3 regions of the Arthrobacter sp. SD1074B genome follow, and region 1 is predicted to be linked to each of the others. Evidence: predicted binding sites of a transcription regulator. Region 1 holds the regulator's gene; each other region holds the start of a gene.
The links. The regulator HrcA, encoded in region 1, represses chaperone genes, less so after heat shock. The targets are predictions, from matches to a motif close to TTNGCACTCGNNNNNNNCGAGTGCNAA.
Positions count from the first base shown of each region.

Region 2: the regulator HrcA is predicted to act here: its motif matches at 1,621-1,647, upstream of groES (co-chaperone GroES).
Region 3: the regulator HrcA is predicted to act here: its motif matches at 4,481-4,507, upstream of ACUYM2_RS13710 (FmdB family zinc ribbon protein).

Region 1 covers NZ_JBRAZT010000001.1:2,068,022-2,074,980, reverse strand. The annotation lists gene ACUYM2_RS09590 (DUF4870 domain-containing protein) at 1-195, opposite strand, end outside; gene ACUYM2_RS09585 (DUF3097 domain-containing protein) at 317-1,171, opposite strand; gene hrcA (heat-inducible transcriptional repressor HrcA) at 1,414-2,427, shown strand; gene dnaJ (molecular chaperone DnaJ) at 2,508-3,635, shown strand; gene ACUYM2_RS09570 (16S rRNA (uracil(1498)-N(3))-methyltransferase) at 3,638-4,408, shown strand; gene ACUYM2_RS09565 (GerMN domain-containing protein) at 4,483-5,391, opposite strand; gene ACUYM2_RS09560 (PhoH family protein) at 5,843-6,931, shown strand; gene ybeY (rRNA maturation RNase YbeY) at 6,928-6,959, shown strand, end outside.
Region 2 covers NZ_JBRAZT010000001.1:2,979,394-2,986,352, forward strand. The annotation lists gene groL (chaperonin GroEL) at 1-1,091, opposite strand, end outside; gene groES (co-chaperone GroES) at 1,170-1,466, opposite strand; gene ACUYM2_RS13790 (hypothetical protein) at 1,740-2,156, opposite strand; gene ACUYM2_RS13795 (THUMP-like domain-containing protein) at 2,213-3,442, shown strand; gene ACUYM2_RS13800 (shikimate 5-dehydrogenase) at 3,487-4,320, opposite strand; gene ACUYM2_RS13805 (glycoside hydrolase family 3 protein) at 4,347-5,966, opposite strand; gene ACUYM2_RS13810 (glutamate--cysteine ligase) at 6,189-6,959, shown strand, end outside.
Region 3 covers NZ_JBRAZT010000001.1:2,954,791-2,961,749, forward strand. The annotation lists tRNA gene ACUYM2_RS13680 (tRNA-Ala) at 105-177, opposite strand; gene ACUYM2_RS13685 (SDR family oxidoreductase) at 224-1,024, opposite strand; gene ACUYM2_RS13690 (hypothetical protein) at 1,104-2,063, opposite strand; gene ACUYM2_RS13695 (GNAT family N-acetyltransferase) at 2,163-2,804, opposite strand; gene galU (UTP--glucose-1-phosphate uridylyltransferase GalU) at 2,809-3,714, opposite strand; gene ACUYM2_RS13705 (5-formyltetrahydrofolate cyclo-ligase) at 3,819-4,457, shown strand; gene ACUYM2_RS13710 (FmdB family zinc ribbon protein) at 4,613-4,870, shown strand; gene ACUYM2_RS13715 (RcpC/CpaB family pilus assembly protein) at 5,230-5,796, shown strand; gene ACUYM2_RS13720 (hypothetical protein) at 5,833-6,090, opposite strand; gene ACUYM2_RS13725 (AAA family ATPase) at 6,148-6,959, opposite strand, start outside.

The DNA.
Region 1 (6,959 bases):
CGGACCGCGGTCCTTGAAGATCAGGTAGATCAGCAGGGATGGAATGCAGCCCAGGATGCCGCCAAAATGCGCCAGCGTGGCCCACTGCCGGTCCTCGCTCGCCGTCAGCGGCAGAGCATTTGCAGGAACGCCATGGTACTGGGGCTGGTCATGGCCGGCCTGGTGGTCCGTGTGTTCGCGTGCGTCTTCTGCCACGTTTCGTCCTTTGGATTGCGGTGGAGCGTTGGTACCTATACGAGCCACGGCCGCAACAATAAGCAGCGGCCGCCACTTCAAGAATACTTGCTCGGACCGCCAAACGTGGCAGGGGGAACGGCTACGGCACCGTGAGGAAGTCGATGACTTCTTCCACGCGGCCCAGCAGGGAGGGCTCCAGGTCCGCATAGCTGCGGACCGCGCCGAGGAGTTTCTGCCAGCCCAGGCCGATGTCCTCCTTGGTGCTGTGCGGCCAGCCGAAGGCCGTCAGGATACCGGTTTTCCAATCCACGCCGCGGGGAATCACCGGCCACCGCTCAATGCCCAGCACGGCCGGGCGGATGGCCTGCCAGACGTCCACGTAGGGGTGCCCCACGATCAGCACGTTGCCGGCCGCGCCCGGGGTGGCCATCACGGCGTCGGCGATCCGGGATTCCTTCGAGTCGGGCACCAGGTGGTCCACCAGCACGCCGAGCCGGCGGCCCGGGCCGGGCCGGAACTCCTTGACGGCGGCGGCAAGGTCGTCGATGCCGTGCAGCGGTTCGACGACGATGCCTTCCACGCGGAGGTCGTCACCCCAGACCTTTTCGACGAGTTCGGCGTCGTGCTTGCCTTCCACCCAGATCCGGCTGGCCTTCGCTACCTGGGCACGCTGTCCTGCCACCCGGACGGAACCGGACGCGGTGCGGGTGCCCGCTGCGGTGCCCGCCGCGGGAGCCCGCGGGGCGGGCGGCATCAGCCTGATCGGCCGGCCTTCGAGCAGGAACCCGAAGCCGAGGCGGAACGAGCGTGACTTGCCGCGCCGGTCCTCAAGGGCCACCACGTGCATGCCGCCGGACTTCTCGACCCGGGTCACGGCGCCGACCCAGCCGGACTGCACCTCCTCGAGCACCATTCCCCGTTCCACCGGGATTTCGGGCAGCTGGGCCTTGGCGGGGGCGGAAAGGTCCTGCGGGCCCCAATTCTGGTACGACATCTGCTACACACTGCTTTGCACTCGGGAATTTCGGGCGAGGAACGGCGGCGCGGGCCGTGGTGTGCCCGGAAACACCCGTCCCGGGGGTCACGCCCGCAGCGAATCCAATGCTAACAACGGCGCGACTCATATTAGACTGGTTAGCACTTAGGCATGTCGAGTGCTAACCGCGGGTTTTCCGGGGCGGGTCTTTCCGCGCGGCCGGCGCCGGCAAACCGATACGGGTTGATTGGAGGTGGAGCGTGAGCGAGCCACGCAAACTCGAAGTACTGCGCGCCATCGTGGAGGACTATGTCCATTCCCGCGAGCCCGTGGGATCCAAGGCCCTGGTGGAGCGCCACCACCTGGGGGTGTCCAGCGCCACGATCCGCAATGACATGGCCGCACTGGAAGACGAGGGCCTGATCACGGCGCCGCACACGAGCGCCGGCCGGATTCCCACGGACAAGGGCTACCGCCTGTTCGTGGACCAGATTTCGGCCGTCAAGCCGCTGTCCCCGGCCGAGCGCCGCGCCATCCAGGCGCTGCTGGAGGGCTCCGAAGACCTCGACGACGTCCTGGACCGGACCGTGCGGCTGCTGTCGCAGCTGACCAACCAGGTCGCCGTCGTGCAGTACCCGCTCCTGAGCCGGGCCCGCGTCCGGCACATCGAATTCGTGCTCCTGGCGCCCCGCAAGGTGCTCACGGTGCTGATTGCGGACACCGGCAAGGTGGAGCAACGGGTGATCGACGTCGGCCAGGAGCTCGGCGACGACGGCCTCGCCGAACTCCGGACCCTCTTCCTGGCCAAACTCTCCGGCACCCCGCTGAGCCTGCTGCCCCAGTCGCTGCAGGCCGTGGTGGACAACTGCCCGCCGGTGCGGCGCGGTCCCGCCCAGGCACTGTCCCGGGGACTGGAGTCACTGGCCGCGAGCAGCCGCGAGGAGCGGATGGTCATGGCCGGCACCGCGAACCTGGCCCGGTCCAACGTTGATTTTCCGCTGAGCATCGGCCCCGTGCTGGAGGCCCTTGAGGAACAGGTGGTGATGTTGCGCCTGCTCAGCGACATGGCGCAGGACCCGCGCGGCGTCACCGTCAGCATCGGCCGCGAGAACCCCTACGACGGCCTTTCCGAAGCTTCCGTGGTGGCCACCGGTTACGGCCCGGACGCCACGGCCAAGGTCGGAGTCCTCGGCCCCACCCGGATGGACTATCCGACCACCATGGCCGCCGTCCGTGCGGTCGCCCGCTACCTTTCGCGGATCCTCGGGCCCTGACGGGCCGGATCCGGCACCGGACTTCTTGCCCACTAAAGGCAGTGCCCCACTGGCAGTACAAAAAGGAAGAGATACACACTTTGAGCAGCCACTATGACGTTCTTGGAGTCTCCCGTGAAGCGACGGGGGAAGAGATCAAGAAGGCCTACCGCAAGCTTGCGCGGAGCCTGCACCCGGACGTGAACCCCGGGGACGACGCCTCCGAGCGCTTCAAGGCGGTGACGCACGCCTACGAAGTGCTGTCGGACCCGCAGAAACGCCGGGTCTACGACACCACGGGCAACGAGAACGGCACCGACAACGGCTTCGGCGGCGGCTACGCCGGCCAGGGCTTCGCCTTCCAGGACATCTTCGAGACCTTCTTCGGCGGCGCCGGCGGCCAGGGCGGCCCCGCCTCCCGCGTGCGCCGCGGCCAGGACGCGTTGATCAGCGTCCGGATCGACCTCCGCGACGCCGTCTTCGGCGTCAACAAGAAGCTTGAAGTGGACACCGCCGTCACCTGCCCCACCTGCGAGGGCTCCTGCTGCCGCCCCGGCAGCCACCCGGAACGCTGCGATATCTGCGGCGGCAGCGGGCAGGTCCAGCGGGCCGTCCGCTCGATCCTCGGCCAGGTCATGACCACGGCCCCCTGCGGAAGCTGCGAGGGTTTCGGCACTGTCATCAAGGACCCGTGCAACGAATGCGCCGGCCAGGGCCGCATCCGCAGCCGCCGCACGCTTACCGTAAAGGTGCCGGCCGGCGTAGCCACCGGCACCCGCATCCAGCTCTCCGGCCAGGGCGAGGCCGGCCCGGCCGGCGGCCCGTCCGGTGACCTCTACGTCGAGATCCGGGTCAACAACGACGCCACCTACGTGCGCGAAGGCGACGACCTGCACGCGAGCCTGAACATTCCGATGACGGCCGCCGCGCTGGGCACGGAACTGACCCTGGACACTTTCGACGGGCAGCAGGAAATCGACGTCAAGGCCGGCACGCAGTCCGGCGAAGTGATCACCCTCCGCGGCCTGGGTGTGACGCACCTGCGCGGCTACGGCCGCGGAGACCTCAAGGTCCACCTGCAGGTGGACACCCCGGCCAAGCTCGACGCCGCCCAGGAGGACCTGCTCCGGCAGCTCGCCAAACTCCGCGGCGAGCAGTTCACCGAGGGGAAGCTTGCCGCCAGCGGCGGCGTCTTCGCCAAGCTGCGGGACCGGCTCGGTAACCTGTAGCGGTGAGTAACCCGGTCTTCTTCGCCCCCGCAGGCTCCCTGGACCAGCAGGTCCCCGGGGCGACGTTCGTCCTCGAAGGCGCCGAGGCGCGCCACGCGGTGACAGTGAAGCGGCTTGCGGTGGGGGAGGCGGTCGACATAGCCGACGGCGCCGGCAGGCGCATCACCGGCACCGTGTCCGCCGTCGCGCCCCAGGAGCTGACAGTGCAGTGCGGTGAGGTAAGTACCGAGCCGCGGCCCGACGTCCGGCTGGTGCTGGTGCAGGCGTTGGCCAAGGGGGACCGGGACGAACTGGCCGCCGAAACCGCGACGGAACTGGGGATCGACGCCGTCGTCCCTTGGCAGGCGGAGCGGTCGATTGTCCGGTGGAAGCCCGAGCGCGCCGCGAAAGCGCACGCCAAATGGCAGTCCGTGGTGGCGGCGGCAGCGAAGCAGGCCCGCCGGGCCTGGATTCCGGAAGTCCGCCCCGCCGTCGACGGCAACGGACTGCAGGCGGCCGTGGCCGCGGCGGACCTGGCCGTGATCCTGCACGAGGACGCGGTGCGGCCCCTGCGGCAGGTGCTGGAAGCCTGGCACCAGCAGACCGCCCACGACGGCGTCCCCCGTGAGGTGCTGTTGATCGTGGGACCCGAGGGCGGCATCAGCCCGCGCGAGGTGACCCGGCTCTGCGGCGCCGGCGCGGTCACCGCCCTGCTGGGCCATCACGTGCTGCGCTCGTCCACCGCCGGGCCCGCCGCCACCGTGCTGGCCAGCGACATCCTGAGACGCTGGTAAAATACGCGGGTCAGGTCCGCCAGGCGCCGGGACGCCGGGCGTGAACAGCCGTCAGGCCGGTGCAGCCGCCGGCCTCAGCGGACGGTGAATCCGCGGGTATCGACGTTCAGGTCCTTGGCCTTGCCGGCCGGGTCGACCTGGGAGACCCGGACCTCATAATTGCCCGGACCGAGGTTCAGCGCGAGGTTGAACAATCCGGACTTGTCGGCGTCGGCGGAGGCGGCGATGTCCCCGTTCAGGTACGGCGTCTTGCTGGTGCCGTCCACCCGCTGGAGCTCCCAGTGCAGCTTGCCGCCCGGGACCGTGCTGCGGCCTGAAATCTTGACCGTCCCGTCCGCCAGCTCGGTGCCTTCCTGCGGATCGATGATCCATACCGGCGCCACCATCCCGGCGCTGCGCGAGGTTGGCGAACCGAGCCGGACCCGGTTGAAGGCGACGTAGTCGGTGTGCCCGTCGACGAGAATGACCACCTGGATCTGCTGGCCGGTATCGGTCAGTCCGGCGCTGGCACCGGCGGCTGTGGCGGTGTACACAAGCTGCTGAATGGCGCGTTCGGCCATGTCGGCGTCGACGTTGCTGTTGAACGCGTCAGCGGACACATCCACCGTAATGACGTTCTTGCCGGAAATCGAGGTGGCGAGCATTTTGGGGTTCTGCCAGGGCGTGAAGAAATCCGGGTCCAGCGGTTTTTGCGACATCATCACCCGCAGGGCCCGCGTAATCGGGTTGTCCTCCTCGGACACGTCCCGGAACTCGCGGTAGAGGAAAACGTTGTCATTGCTGCGCCCGATCCAGTAGACCGGGGCCTTGTTGGAAGCCTGCGTGGACTCAAGCGGGGCGCTGGTGGTGGCCACGCCGGCGGCCGGACCTGGGACCGTGTGCGACGGCGTATCCGCATTGGTGACTCCCGGCTGGGGCGTCGCCACGCAGCCGGATAAGGCCAGGGCAGCGGGCAGCACCAGGAGCAGCACGCTGCGGCGCATGCGCCGGCCCGCGGCCGTCCTGTTCAGTCCACGCTGGCTGATGGTCCTGATCCCTTCGCCGTGCCCGTTGGTATGTCCGTCGCTGTGTACCTGCCGTGTGGCCGCCGGTGCGCTCCGGCGGCTCTTCGCCGTGCCGGACGGGTGCCTCTCCCGGTCGTCGGGAACTCCGGGCCCGGCAGGGCCGAATCCAGCATTACACAGGGCGCCCGTGCTCCGGACGGGATTCCGGGGCTGTCCGCCGAACTGCAACGGGAACGATATGAGGACGATATGAAGTTGATACCTAATGACGCGGCGGACGTGCGGGCCGCGCCGTCGTCGGGCCGCGCTGGCGTAAGATGGAAGGACCCGCTGCAGCCCGGCGCGGACGGCCCGGAAGGCCGTCGGCCCGTGCCGGAGCGGTGAGACCATTTCCGAACTGGAGGGGACCAGAGGCCCACGGGCCAACACCATGACTGAAGCAGCCAACGGCAAGGCCCGGATCAGCGCGGGCGACCGCACCGCAGGGGAATTCCCCCACTCCCTCCCAGGCCTGCGGACGGAGCTGGTCCTGTTCGACAATTCCGACCAGATGGTGCAGTCCCTGGGCAGCCATGACGAAGCCTTGCGCTTCATCGAAACCCAGTTCCCCGACGTGGACTTCCACGTCCGCGGCAATGAGCTTTCCATCAACGGTCCGGCCGCGGACGTCCCCAGGATTATGCGGCTGCTCAATGAGGTCCGCGGCCTGGTGGCGCGCGGCACTGTCATCACTCCCGCCGTGCTGCAGCAGCTCGTCTCGCTGTTGCGCAGCCAGTCGCTGCAGAACCCGGTTGATGTCCTGACCCACAACATCCTCTCCAGCCGTGGCAAGACCATCCGGCCCAAGACCCTGAACCAGAAGAACTACGTGGACGCGATCGACGCGAACACGGTGATCTTCGGGATCGGACCGGCCGGCACCGGCAAGACCTACCTGGCCATGGCCAAGGCCGTCCAGGCGCTGCAGCAAAAGGAAGTCAGCCGTATCATCCTGACCCGTCCGGCCGTCGAGGCGGGGGAGCGGCTCGGGTTCCTGCCCGGCACCCTCAGCGACAAGATCGATCCCTACCTGCGCCCGCTCTACGATGCCCTGCACGACATGATGGACCCGGAGTCGATCCCGCGGCTGATGGCCGCCGGCACGATCGAGGTCGCCCCGTTGGCCTACATGCGCGGGCGCACGCTAAACGACGCTTTCATCATCCTGGACGAGGCCCAGAACACCACCCCAGAGCAGATGAAGATGTTCCTCACCCGGCTGGGCTTCGGCTCGAAGATGGTCGTTACCGGGGACGTTACCCAGGTGGACCTGCCGTTCGGCACCCGCTCCGGGTTGCGGATCGTCGAGGACATCCTGAAGGGGATCGAAGACGTTAGCTTCTCCGTGCTGGACGCGTCCGACGTCGTCCGGCACCGGCTGGTGGGCGACATCGTCAACGCCTACAGCGTCTGGGACGAGGCACAAAGGAACCGGGTCAAGCATTCCGTCGCCCGGGAGAACCGGGGAGAACACGCATGAGTATCGAGGTCAACAACGAGTCCGGCGT
Region 2 (6,959 bases), 910 kb from region 1:
TCCTGCAGCTTTTCCTTGTCCCAGTCGGAGTCGGTGCGGGTCAGCTCGGCGCGCAGCTGGGCGACCCGGGCCGCGACGTCCTCGGCTGAACCGGCGCCGTCGACGATGGTGGTGTTGTCCTTCGTCACGGTGATGCGGCGGGCGGTGCCGAGCACCTCAAGGCCCACGGTGTCCAGGCTGAGGCCCAGTTCCGGGGAGACAACCTGCGCGCCTGTGAGGGTGGCGATGTCCTGCAGCATGGCCTTGCGGCGGTCGCCGAAGCCCGGAGCCTTGACGGCCACGACGTTCAGGGTGCCGCGGATGCGGTTGACGATCAGCGTGGAGAGGGCCTCGCCGTCGACGTCTTCGGCGATGATGAAGAGCGGCTTGGAGCTCTGCAGCGCCTTTTCCAGCAGCGGCAGGAATTCCTGGACCGAGGAGATCTTGCCCTGGTTGATCAGGATCAGGGCATCCTCGAGCACTGCTTCCTGGCGTTCCGCGTCCGTGACGAAGTACGGGGACAGGTAGCCCTTGTCGAACTGCATGCCCTCGGTGAGGACCAGCTCGGTCTGCGTGGTGGAGGACTCCTCGATGGTGATCACACCATCCTTGCCGACCTTGCCGAAGGCCTCGGCCAGGAGCTCGCCGACCTCATCGCTCTGCGCGGAGATGGCGGCAACGTTGGCCACCTGCGTGCCCTCAACCGGGCGGGCGTTCTCCAGCAGGCGGGCGGCAACGGCCTCGACCGAGACCTCGATGCCGCGCTTGATCTGGCCCGGGGCGGCGCCGGCTGCAACGTTGCGCAAGCCTTCCTTGACCAGGGCCTGGGCGAGCACGGTGGCGGTGGTGGTGCCGTCACCGGCGACGTCGTTGGTCTTGGTGGCGACCTCCTTGGCGAGCTGGGCGCCAAGGTTTTCGTACGGGTCGTCCAGTTCGACTTCGCGGGCGATGGTGACGCCGTCGTTGGTGATCGTGGGGGCGCCCCACTTCTTGTCCAGCACGACGTTGCGGCCGCGGGGGCCGAGCGTCACCTTGACCGTGTTGGCGAGCTTATCGATGCCGGCTTCGAGCGACCGGCGGGCAGCGTCGTTAAACGCGAGCTGCTTTGCCATGGTGTTGTCCTTTCAAGACAGAACCCCGCGCAGCCGTCCGTTCAATCTGAAGGAGCGGCGGCGCGGGGTCCAAGGGAGTTACTTTACGACGATCGCCAGAACGTCGCGGGCGGACAGTACGAGGTACTCGACACCGCCGGTCTTAACTTCGGTTCCGCCGTACTTGGAGTAGATGACAACGTCGCCCTCGGCGACGTCGACGGGGACGCGGTTGCCGTTGTCGTCAAAGCGGCCGGGGCCTACTGCAACAACTTCGCCTTCCTGCGGCTTCTCCTGTGCGGAGTCCGGGATAACCAGGCCGGAAGCCGTGGTCTGCTCGGCTTCGAGCGGGCGGACAACAATACGATCCTCAAGAGGCTTAATAGAGACCGACAAGGACCTCTCCTTTTCGTCAGCAAATTCGTGGACTTTAAAGCTGTGATGCCAAGGCGTGCAGACCGTCGTCGCGGTGCCGGCTGCGGCCCGGTGGTGAGCTTCAGGTGTTAGCACCCGCCTAGGGAGAGTGCTAAGGACGACTCTATGTAAGGAGTTAGCACTCGGTCAAGGCGAGTGCCAGAAGTTCGTCCCTGGTGAACGCCCGGTGGGGCATGCCCGCTGCCGGCCTCAAAGAATGGGCATGTCCGGCGGGCGGGTCGCGGCTCCGGGCGGCTATCCCCCGGCGAGGTCCTCGTAGTCCCAGTCCTGGCCGTCGTCGTCCTCGTCGACCCGGGCGGAGGCATTCCGCTCGCGGTACAGCACAAAGCCGCCGGCCAGGGCGGCCACCGCCCCGAGGACCAGGAAGATGATGCCGCCCACCCGGGCGGCGGCGTAGGTGTCGCGGATGGCGCGCGCCTCATCGGTCGCGTCCTTCACATCCTTGCCGCCCACGGAGTAGACGGTGGCGTTGAAGGCGTCCAGGAAGAAGATGATGACCAGCAACGCTACGCAGACGACGGCGATCACGCTGCCGGCGATCAGCGCCGGACGGGCGAAACGGGCCAGGCCCCGGCTGTCCCGGACCTCGCCGCCCGCCTGCTCCCGGTTGCCTGCCGTGCCGGAGTCGCCTGTTTCTTCCTTGCCGTCCATGCCGTCCAGCCTATCCGCCGCGCCCCGGGTTCCACGCCTGAACTAGGCTTGATTGCATGGCTGAGACTACGCAGGACCAGATCGCCCCGCTCCTCAATCCGGAGGGCTGGGAGCTGCTGGCCTCGCTGGGACCGTACCGTGAGGACGAGGCCTTCCGGCTCAACGCCTCGCTCCGCAAGGCCGGCCACTCCCCCGAACTGGTCTCCGCAGCGCTCACCCAGTCCCGGCTGCGGACCAAAGCCGAAGCCAAATTCGGTGAATTCGCCCGGCAGATGATTTTCACCCGGGCGGGGCTGGAGCAGGCAACACGGCTCACTGTGGCGGCACGGCACGCGCAGCGGTTCGCCGAAGCCGGGATCGCCCATGTGGCGGACCTGGGCTGCGGGCTGGGCGCCGATGCGATGGCGCTGGCGTCCCTGGACATCCAGGTCACCGCGGTGGAACTGGACGAAACAACCGCCGCCTGCGCCACGATGAACCTGATCCCGTTCCGCAATGCCACCGTGGTCCATGCCGATGCTGCCGCCGTGCCGCTCGAGGGGATCGACGGCGTCTGGCTGGACCCGGCCCGCCGCACCACCTCCAGCTCCGGAACCAAGCGGCTCTGGGACCCGGAAGACTTCTCGCCGCCGCTGTCCTTCGTGGAATCCCTGGCCGCCTCGGGCCGCGCCGTCGGCGTGAAAATGGGCCCCGGCATGCCGCATGACTCGGTGCCGGCGGACTGCGAGGCACAGTGGGTGTCGGTGGGCGGCGACGTCACCGAGGTGGCTCTGTGGTTCAATGCGGTCCGCCGGCCCGGAATCCGTCGTGCCGCGCTGGTCCTGGGCCCGCAGGGCGCGGCGGAACTCACCAGCACGGAGGACTTCCACGCCGGCCCGGAGGCCCCCGTCGGTCCGGCCGAAGGGTACCTCTACGAGCCCGACGGCGCCGTGATCCGCGCGGGGCTCGTCGCCGACGTCGCACTGCAGCTGGGCGGGCATCTGGTGGACGAACGCATCGCCTACATCTGCGCGCCGGAGCTGCGCGACACGCCCTTCGCCCGGGCGTACCGGGTCCTCGAGGTGATGCCGTTCAACGTCAAGGCGCTCAAGGCCTGGGTCAAGGACAACGGCGTGGGCATCCTCGACATCAAGAAGCGCGGCACTTCGGTCACGCCGGAAGAACTGCGCAAGCAGCTGCTCCCCGGCGGCGGCAAGAACGTCAAGAACGCGGCCAAAAAGACGGCAACCCTGGTCCTGACCAGAATCGGCGAAGAACGGGTGGCCATCTCCGTGCAGCCGGTCTAGGCCTGCCGGCCGGCGGTTGCGCGTGCTCCTGCCCGCGCGGTCCCTTACTGCGCCCGCATGAACTCTTCCGCGGCCTGGACCTGTTCGTCGCTGGGCCGGATGCCGGTGTAAAGCACGAACTGTTCCAAAGCCTGGATAGTGGCGACCTCCGCGCCGGTGATCACCTTCTTACCGGCGGCCCGGGCGGCCTTGATCAGGGGAGTTTCGGGGGGCAGCGCCACGACATCGAACACCGCCTTGGCGGCCTCCACGGCCTCCTGCGGGAATGACAGCGCGTCGGCCTCCGGCCCGCCGGCCATACCAATGGGGGTCACGTTGATCAGCAGCTCGGCCGAGCCATCCCCGGAGCCGGGAGCCGGGAAACCGGCCCGCCACTCGAATCCATAGAGTCCGGCGAGCGCCCTGCCGGCTTCCTCATTGCGGGCGATGATGGTGACCCGCCGGAAACCGGCATCGCGCAGCGCCGCCGCAGTGGCCTTCGCCATCCCGCCGGCACCCAGCAGCCACACCGAATAATCGGTGGGGACGGCGTTGCGCTCCAGCAGCTGCTCGATCGCCGTGTAGTCGGTGTTATAGGCCGTGAGCCGGCCGCCGTCGTTGACGATCGTGTTGACCGAATCGATAGCTTTCGCGGACGGGTCCATCACGTCCACGAGGGCGATGACGTCCTCCTTGTACGGCATGGACACGGCACAGCCGCGGATGCCCAGCCCGCGCACCCCGGCGATGGCCTGGGCCAGGTCAGTGGGGGCGAAGGCCTTGTAGATCCAGTTCAGGCCCAGCTGCTCATACAGATGGTTGTGGAAGCGGGTCCCGTTGTTGCTCGGCCGGGCCGAGAGCGAGATACACAGGGTCATGTCTTTATTCAGGATGGGCACTGCACCATTAAACGCCACCGGCCGGCTCAGCGGCAGCCGGAACCGGAACCCTGGCGCCCCACGGCGACCGGCAGCTTCCCTGGGGCGGCGGCTTTTCCGGCCAGGACGGCCAGCAGGGCATCGAAGGCCTCCTGGCTCCGGCCGTAGAGCGCGATCTTGGCGCCCGCGGCGGATTTCGCCAGCGGCCACGGCGCATCCAGCGAAACCGCCACGTCCGCGGTCACCGGGGAACCGCCGTAACCGATCAGCATCACGAGCGGTCCGGCGCCGACGCTGATGCCGGTCTGCCTGGCCGCCACCGCGAAGCGTGCGCGGTCCTGTTCGGAGCCACCGCTCACCCGGACCCTGGCCGGAACGATCCGCCCGCGACACGGGCCGGCGAGCACGGTAATGGCTTCCTGCGAGACTTTGTGGGACAGCGCCGAGCCGCTGCCGGGGGCCGAGCCCCGCGGCGGGTGGCTGCGGCCACGCCAGAGCTGCATCGTGGCCACACGCTGCGCTGCCTCGTCCAGCCGGGCGGCCGGGAGGGTGCCGTCCCGCACGGCGTTCACGATCGCGGCATGGGCTGCTTCCACCGATACCGGCATGAGCACCAGATCAGCGCCGGCGGCCAGCGCCAGCGGGGCGGCGGCACCGCCGGGATACTGCCGCTGGATCGCGCCCATGTTGAAGGCATCCGTCACGGCTACGCCCTTGAAGCCCATCCGGCGCAACTCCGCGTAGGACGCTTTCGACACCGAGGCGGGGACCCCCGGATCCAGGGCGCGGACAGCGATGTGCCCGGTCATGACCATCGGCAGGCCGGCGTCGATAGCCGCCTGGAAAGGCAACAGGTCCCTGCCGCGCAACTGTTGAAGGCTGGCGTCCTGGACCGGAAGACCCCGATGGGAATCAACCGTCACGGACCCGTGGCCGGGAAAGTGCTTGACGGCGGGCAGGACCCCTGAGCCGAGCATGCCCTTGGAGAAGGCGATACCGAAGTCCGCAGCCGTGCCCGCGCTGCCGGAGAATGACCGTGCGCCGATGGTCGGGTCAGCCGGGCCCATCGTGACGTCGGCGGTGGGGGCGAAGTCGACGTTGAAGCCGAGGCCGGCCAGTTCCGCCGAAAGGGCGCGTCCGGCGTCGGACGCCAGTGGTTCACTGCCGGCCGCCCCGTAACTCATCGGGGCGGGCCACTCGGTCAACGGGGCCCGCAGCCGGGCCACCACCCCGCCCTCCTGGTCCACCCCGATCATTCCCGGCCAGCTGCGGCCATCGGCGCGGGCGGCGCGCTGCAGCCGCTCCGCGGTGCGGCGCATGCCGGCCGTGTCCACCTGCCCGTTGGGCGCCGCCGGGACGTTGTCCCCCATGATGATCGATCCGGCGAGATGCAGGCGCTCCACGGTCCGGGCGTGGGCTTCATAGTCGAGTCCGGGGAAGAAGGGCAGCAGCACCTGGCCGGCCTTTTGCTCCAGGCTCATGCGGGCCACGGCCTTCGCCGCGGCGTCCGCATCGCGCTGGTCCGGGCCCCAGCCGAGCGGTCGCGGTTTGGCGGGCCGGGCGCCGGCCGCCGGCGGCGGGGACTGGGCACCGTGGCCTGCCGTCGGGCCGGGGGCCGGGGCAGCGGAATCCTGGACGCCGGGGCCGGTGCAGGCGGTGGCTCCCATCGCGAGCCCCGCCAGAATGGCAACGGCTGCCGGTAACAGTCCTCTTCTGTGAAAACTCTCACGCGTCAGCTGTAACTTGGCCACCAGCTCGATGCTACCCCTGCACTAGACTTGAGACACCGTTGCCTTGCCACCGCAGGCCGCGGTGCCGGGCCTTGGGCGCGGCACCGGCGGACGCACAGGCAGCAACACCGGCGGGCAACAAAACAGTGAAGGGACCACATGAAGATTGATTTCGCTTCATCCAGGCAATCAACTCTTGGTGTGGAATGGGAGCTCGCGCTCGTCAACGCCGAAACCGGCGAGCTGGCCTCGGTGGCCAGCGAGGTGCTCCGCGGTGTGGCCGCCCGGCATCCCGAGCTGAATGAGGATGACGAACACCCGCACATCAAACAGGAGCTGCTGCTCAACACGGTCGAACTCGTCACGGGCATCTGTACCACGGTGGCGGAGGCGAAGGCGGACCTCAGCAGTTCCCTCGCCGCGGTGCGCGAGGTCACCGATCCGATGGGCGTCGAGGTCTTCTGCGCCGGCAGCCACCCTTTCAGCCCCCCGCAACTGCAGCCGGTCACCGACAAGGCCCGCTACGCCAAGCTGATCGACCGCACCCAGTGGTGGGGCCGCCAGATGGTGATCTACGGCGTCCACGTCCACGTGGGCCTCGACAGCCGCGACAAGGTGCTCCCGGTGCTCGACGGCCTGGTCAATTACTTCCCGCACTTCCAGGCACTGTCCGCGTCCAGCCCGTTCTGGGGCGGCGAGGACACCGGCTACGCCTCGCAGCGCGCCCTCATGTTCCAGCAGCTGCCGACGGCGGGGCTGCCGTTCCAGTTCGCCAGCTGGGAGGAATACGAGTCCTACGTCCAGGACATGTTCACCACCGGGGTGATCGACACGCTCTCCGAGATCCGCTGGGACATCCGGCCCGTGCCCAACCTTGGCACCATTGAGATGCGCATCTGCGACGGCCTGGCCACGCTCGAGGAAGTCGGC
Region 3 (6,959 bases), 890 kb from region 1:
CGCGCAAGGCCCCGGTACCGCGGATACCGGTGCCGGTTCGGCGCCGTCACGTGGAACACGTCCGGGTTCCGTGCCCTCAGGGGTTCACAAACCCCTGCAAATTGTGGAGCTAAGGAGATTCGAACTCCTGACCTCTTCGATGCGAACGAAGCGCTCTACCAACTGAGCTATAGCCCCGCAGCAACGCCGCTCCCGAGGGAACGGCGTCGTCAACGTTCCTAGGCTACAAACTATCGGCCCGCATTGCCAGCCAGCCCTCGAATGTCTGTGTGCCGTGTCGTTCTCCAGGTGCCAGGTTGTGGCCGGCGCGCAGGTATTTGCCCATCCCGCCGGGCAGCGGCAGCTCCACCACGCGGCCGCGCGTCCCCGACGCCCGCTGCCAGATGATGGCCAGTTCCCGCATGCCCAGGATCTCCGGTCCCCCAATGGTCCGGACCCGGTGCGGCACGCCGGACGGGGCCTCCAGCGCGGCGTCAATCAGCGCGGACGCCACGTCGGCGGGCGCGATTGGCTGGAACCGGGCCCCTTTGACCACGGGAACCAGCCGGAGCCTGGAACCAGCGGCAAACACGCTTGCGAGCAGGGAATGGAACTGCGTGGCCCGAAGCACCACGGTCTCCAGGCCGGACCGCTGATACACCCGTTCCTTGGCTGCCTTTGACTTGTAGTAGCCGAAGCTACTGCGGTCGCAGTTGACGATCGAGAGCATCACGGCCTTCGGGACCCCGGCGTCCCGGGCGGCGGCCAGCAGCCGGGCTCCGCCGTCGGCAAAGTTCCGCAGCGCTGCACCGGAGCGCCCCTCGAGACAATCAACGACGACGTCGGCTCCGGCCAGCGCCGCGGCCAGCCCCTCCCCGGTGGTCACGTCCGCGCGGAAGTACGCGGCGCCGTCGACGTGCCCGGAGGTCCCCGGAGCGGGCGGATGGCGGCTGAGCACGGCCACCCGGTGCCCTCCGCTGACCGCCTGGCGCACCACTTCGCGGCCTACTAGTCCGGTGCCGCCGGCAACGCAGATTCTCGTCATGCACGTCAGGCTACCGCGCGCGGGCAAGAAAAAGCCCCGGGCGGCCGCTTCAACGGCCGCCCGGGGCGGAGAAAGTGGGTCAGGCGCGGCGGCGCTGCAGGACGTCGTCGAGGTTGCTGAGGGCACTCTGGCCCTTACCGAGCGGCTTCGCCTCGGCGGCGGCCGCCTCGGGCTGCCGGGCGGCCTGCTTCAGCGACGGCTTGCCGACGGCTTTCGGGGCTTCCGGCAAGTCCAGCGGTTCGGGGGCGGCGCGTTCGGCTTTCGGCGCTTCCACGTAGGTCGGCTTCGGAACCTCCACGGGCTCCCAGCTGGAGCCCTCCGCGGAGGCCGGATCGCCCACGCGGCGGACGGAAGTATCACCGGAGGCCGCAGCCTCGGCCATGGCCGCCTGCCTCAGCTCGTCTGCCGTGAGCGGCTTGCGGGCGGGCTGGGGCTTGGGGGCGCCGGCTTCGGCGTCGAAGAGCGGGATCTCCTTCACGGGTCCCGCCGCGTTGCCGGCATTGCCCGGCATCAGGGAGGTTCCGGCGGAGGACCCGGGGGCCGGGGCACCCATGGCCAAGCGGAAGGCGGCCTCCAGCTTGCGCCGGCGGTCCCGCACCGCAAGCCTGCGGAGCAGCGCGACGGTTGCAATGGCGCCCAGCAGGGCGGCGGTGGGCAGCCATCCGGACCCAATGCCGAAGATCCTCAAGGCCGCGGAGATAATCCCGGTGAGCAACAGGAGCAGGCCGACGAGGGCCAGTGCCAGCCGGCCGTAGCGGATCCGGAACGCCGGAGCCGCGGGTGTCCGGCCGCCGTCGAAGGAACCCGGGGCTGACTCGGGGCGCTGCGTACTCGTCATCGGTCTCTCCTGCAGGGCCGCCATCTTCATGACGTTGCCGGCTTGGGGGTCTGCTTTTTCTACCTGCACGGCATCCTTTAGGAGTTCTCCCGCCGGTTGCAGCTGGTGGTGGCCGTTCCGGAGCATGTAGGGAGCCACCCAGACGATCCAGAGCGCAACAACAATGACAAGGATCACTGAGCTGCTAAGAGGGAAGTCCACAATCAAAACCGTATGAGCAAGACGGCGGAGCGGGCGGCATTGGCGGCGGTGTGTCGCGAGGCAACTGCCAAATCACTGGAGATATGACGAAACGGCTGGTCAGGCCGGGGTTTCCGGTGACCGGCCCGCGCGGGTTTCCAGCCACCGCGCCAGCAGGCCTTCGGGCACTTCCTCGGCGGTCAGGGCGAAGGTGCGGTGGTCCGCCCATTGCCCGTTGATGTGCAGGAAACGGGGCCGGTAGCCCTCGTCCCGGAAGCCGAGTTTTTCCACCACGCGGAGGCTGGGGCGGTTTTCCGGGCGGATGTTGATTTCCATCCGGTGCAGCCCCAGGGTGCGGAAGCAATAATCCGTCGCCATCGCAACCGCGGTCGGGGCGATGCCCTGGCCTGCGCGGTCCTGGTCGACCCAGTAGCCGAGGGTGGCCATCATGGCCGAGCCCCAGACAATCGATGAGACCGTCAACTGTCCGACGATCACCGGTTCCTTGAAGCCGGGGGTCCAGGCCGTGATCACGAACGGCAGCGCCGTGGCCTGCGCGGCCTGCGCCTTGAGGGACCGCACCATTTGGCGGTAGTCGGGCAGGCCTCCGCCGGGAACCGGGTTGGATGCTTCCCAGGGGGCCAGCCATTTGTCGTTGCGGGCACGGAGCTCGCTCCACTCCCTGCGGTCCCGGTATCGGATCGGGCGCAGCACGAGGTCGCCGCACTCGAGGTTCACCGGCCAGGTGAAGCCGCCCGCCACGGGACTACTTCGTCAGGCCGGAAGTGAAACCGGGCAGCCATTCACGCAGGCCGGGACCGAGGTCTTCGCTGTCGCAGGCAAGCTGGACGCAGGCCTTGAGGTAGCTGAGCTTGTCGCCGGTGTCGTAGCGGCGGCCGCGGAAGATCACGCCGTACACGCCGTAACCTTCGCCTTCGCCGGCGGAAAGTTCCTGCAGGGCGTCGGTGAGCTGGATTTCGCCGCCGCGGCCGGGCTCGGTCCGCTCGAGGACTTCGAACACCGCGGGGTGAAGGACGTACCGGCCGATAATGGCCAGGTTGGAGGGGGCCTCATCGACGTCGGGCTTCTCCACGAGCTGCTTGATCCGGACGTATTCCTCGCCCTCGACGGTTTCGACGTCGGCGCAGCCGTAGGCGCTGATCTGCGAGGGCTCGACCTCGATCAGGGCCACAACCGAGCCGCCGGTCTTCGCCTGGACTTCGATCATGGTGCTGAGCAGCTCGTCGCGCGCGTCGATGAGGTCATCGCCCAGCAGGACTGCGAACGGTTCGTAACCGACGTGCTGCTTGGCGCGGAGCACGGCGTGGCCCAGGCCCATCGGGTCGCCCTGGCGGACGTAGTGGATGTCGCCGAGGTTGCTGGCGGCCTGGATGGACTCCAGCTTGGCGGTGTCTCCCTTGGCCTCCAGCGTCGCTTCCAGCGTGGGCACGCGGTCGAAGTGGTCCTCGAGGGCGCGCTTGTTGCGTCCGGTGATCATCAGGACGTCATTGAGGCCTACGTTCACGGCTTCTTCAACCACGTACTGGATGGCCGGCTTGTCGACGACCGGCAGCATCTCCTTCGGCATCGCCTTGGTGGCGGGAAGGAAGCGGGTGCCGAGGCCCGCAGCGGGGATGACGGCCTTGCGGACGGAGGCGTTGGGTGTAATCACTGGACTAATCTAACTGAGGGGGCAAAACATCAGGTAATTGTCCTCCGCTCGGCAGCCGCGGCAGCCCGCCAACCGGTGCCGCCCAGCCGAAAGGACGCCACCGCATGAGCACCAAGGAAGAGATCCGCTCCCGCCACCGCTTACGCCGGGCCGCCCTGTCGCAGGCGGAACTGGCCGCGGCCGGGGCCGCGATTGCCCGCCGCGGGCTGGCCTGGGCCTCCGGCCTGGCCGACGGCGGGCAGCGCACCTTCGCCGCGTACTTCGGCGTCGGCTCCGAGCCGCCCACCCTTCCGTTGCTGGCCGCCCTGCACGACGCCGGCCACCGGGTGTTGCTCCCCGTCTGCGAACCGGACCTGACGCTGAGTTGGGTGTACTGGACCCCCGTGTCGGAGTTTGTCCGCAGCCGCTACGCCCCCATCCAGGAACCCGCCGGCGAACGGTTCGGCACGGCGGAGGTGCGCCGAGCCGCTGCCATCTTCCTGCCCGCCACGGCCCTGGACCATTCGGGCAACCGGATCGGCCAGGGCGGCGGCTATTACGACAAATTCCTGGCCGCGCTGGCGGCTTTGCCTTCGGGCGGCGCCGGAGCCAAGGAGAGCCCGGTGCCGACGGCGGCGGTGGTCTACGACGCCGAGGTGCTGCCGGCGGGCAGCATTCCCGCGGAGTCGTTCGATCAACGGGTCGACTTTGCGCTGGCCCCCGGCGGCCTGGTCGCGCTTTCAGGGCATTCTCGGCCTTCCTAGCCGGAGCCCGGCGGGTGATAGAATTGGCACTCAGGCCCTGCGACTGCTAATGCCAGATTTTGTTGGCGCTCGGATTCGCGCCCACCGGTTCCGGTGGCAACGATCCAGCCACGGCAGCACGGGACCTGCTCGTTTGTCCTAAAGGAGGAATCCCAGTGCCCACGTATGCATATGCCTGCAAGGACTGCAGCCACGCCTTCGAAACGGTGCAGTCCTTTACGGACAGTTCCCTGACGACCTGCCCGGAGTGCCAAGGGACGCTGCGCAAGAAGTTCAACAGCGTCGGTGTCGTATTCAAGGGCTCAGGCTTCTACCGGACCGACTCACGGGACTCCAAAGGCAGCGCCGTCGCGCCTGCCACTCCCGCTGCAGCGCCGGCGACCTCCACGACGGCGTCCGCCGCCGCCAGCTAGCATCCGGCGGGTTCGTCCCGCCCGGCTCGCGGCAGCGCGTTTGTCCACATAGCGCCGCCGCCGGCTGCCGTGGACGCTCCGGCTGGCCGTAGCGTGGCGGCATGGCACACCGCCGCCGTTTCCTCCGCCCGCCGCCTTCGGGTTCAATGTTCTCCGGGTCGCCACGTTCCGGATCACCGCCGACCGGTGCTGCGGCACCTGCCCGGCCGGCATCGGCAGCCCGCTCGGCACGGTTCCAGCCGCCGCGCGCTGACCCCGGACGGGGCAGCCGGAAGCTGCTGCCGCGGCGGCGGCTTCGCGCCTTGCTGGGCCGACACCGCCGGTTGGCCGTTGCCCTGCTGCTTTGCCTCGCAGCCGGCATGACCGTGCAGCAACTAACTCCGGTACCCGACGCCACCGTCGCGGCGTGGGCCGCGGCCAAGGACCTCCCGGCCGGCCGCGTGCTGGCTGCCGCCGACCTCGCCGCCGTACACGTCCCGCCGGGATTGCTTCCCGGCGGTTCCTTGGAGCGGGCCGCTGTCGAGGGCAAACAACTCGCCGTGGCCTTGCGCCAGGGCCAGCTCCTCTCGGACTCCCAGCTCGTGGGACCGGGGCTGCTGGCCGGCAGCCCGCCGGGCGCGGCAGCCGTGCCTCTTCGAATGGCGGACCCGGCCTCCATTCAGCTGGTCTCCCCCGGCCAGCTGGTCAATGTGGTGATCACCAGCGGTGACGGCTCCGGGCCGGCCCCGGCGTCCCGGCTGCTCGCCTCCGCGGTACCGGTCCTGTGGACCTCCCAGCAGGGAGGAAAGGCCGGCCCATGGCTCGACGCAGGGGACACGGACGGGCTGATGGTGGTGGCGGCGGACCCGGAGCAAGCCCAAAGACTCGCCGGAGCCTCCACGCAGGGCAAGCTCTTCTTCGTCCTGGTGCGGGCACGGCCCGGCTGAACGGAAGACGCCAGGTGTCAGTTGCAGGCTCGCTGCTCAGCCCCAGTGCGGCGGCCGCTGTTCCTTGAGCCAGGCGTCGTGGTCGTAACTGCCGGGCTGGTCGCCCCAGCGCCGCGGATCGTCTTCAGCGGCCTTGTTGGGCAGCAACCCCCCGGACGCCGCGGGCCTGCCGGCTTTCGTGTCCTGCGGTGCCCGGTGCCGCGCCCCACGGGGTGCCGTCTCCTGGGGCTGCACGCCGTTGCCGTCGCCGCCCTGCTCCGGGGAGTCGTTCTCATTGTTGCCGCCTGCGTTCATGCCGCCGGCCTCCTTGCTGCGAATAGCTCTTCCCTAGTGCCGGGCACCGTCCGCCGGTTACCCGCGGTCGGCGGCGGCAGGAGCGTAGGCTTCCTGCGCGTCGTCGACGCTGAGGTTCTCGATGTCATCGGAGAAGCCGGGCGAAGTGCTCGCGCGTCTCGGCGACGTTGGCTTCTCCAGGCCGAGGTAGCCGCCGATCCGGTCCGCGCAGGCGGAGGGATCGGTGAAGACCTCTATGGTCCATAGTGGCATGTACCGCCAGCCCAGGCGCTCCAGCAACTGCGGGCGGAGCCGGCTGCGCTCACGCACTGTCATCCGCCGGTACCGTTCGGTGCCGTCAGACTCGATGGCAACCGGGCGGGGAATCTCGGCGTCGTCCTGGCCGATGGTGTGCATCGGGTCGGCTGCGGCAACCATGTCCAGGACGCCGTCGTACTGGTGCCAGACCCGCGCGCCGCGGGCACGGAGCCGGTCCCCGAGGTCGGCGACCAGCGGGTCGGCGCCGAGCGCCTGCTCGCTGGCAACGGCGCGGGAGGCCGGGCTGCCCAAGTCGGAGTTGCCTGCAATTTCGCGGTCCAGGAGTTCGTAGAAGTCCACCGCGCCGTGGCTCAGCCGGGTGACGTCCAGGTCCTCGGGCCGGAAGCAGCTCAGGACGTGCAGTGAGCGTCGTGCGCGGGTCATCGCAAGGGCGAACTTGGCGCGGCCCCCGTCGGCGGACAGCGGGCCGAGGCTGTGCAGCGCGCGCCCGTGCGGAGTGCGGCCGTAGCCGGGCGAGAAGATGACGTGCTCGCGGACCAGGCCCTGGGCGCGTTCGAGGTCGACCACCCGGAACGATTCGTCGCCGGCGGTGAAGAAGCTGGCCAGCAGGG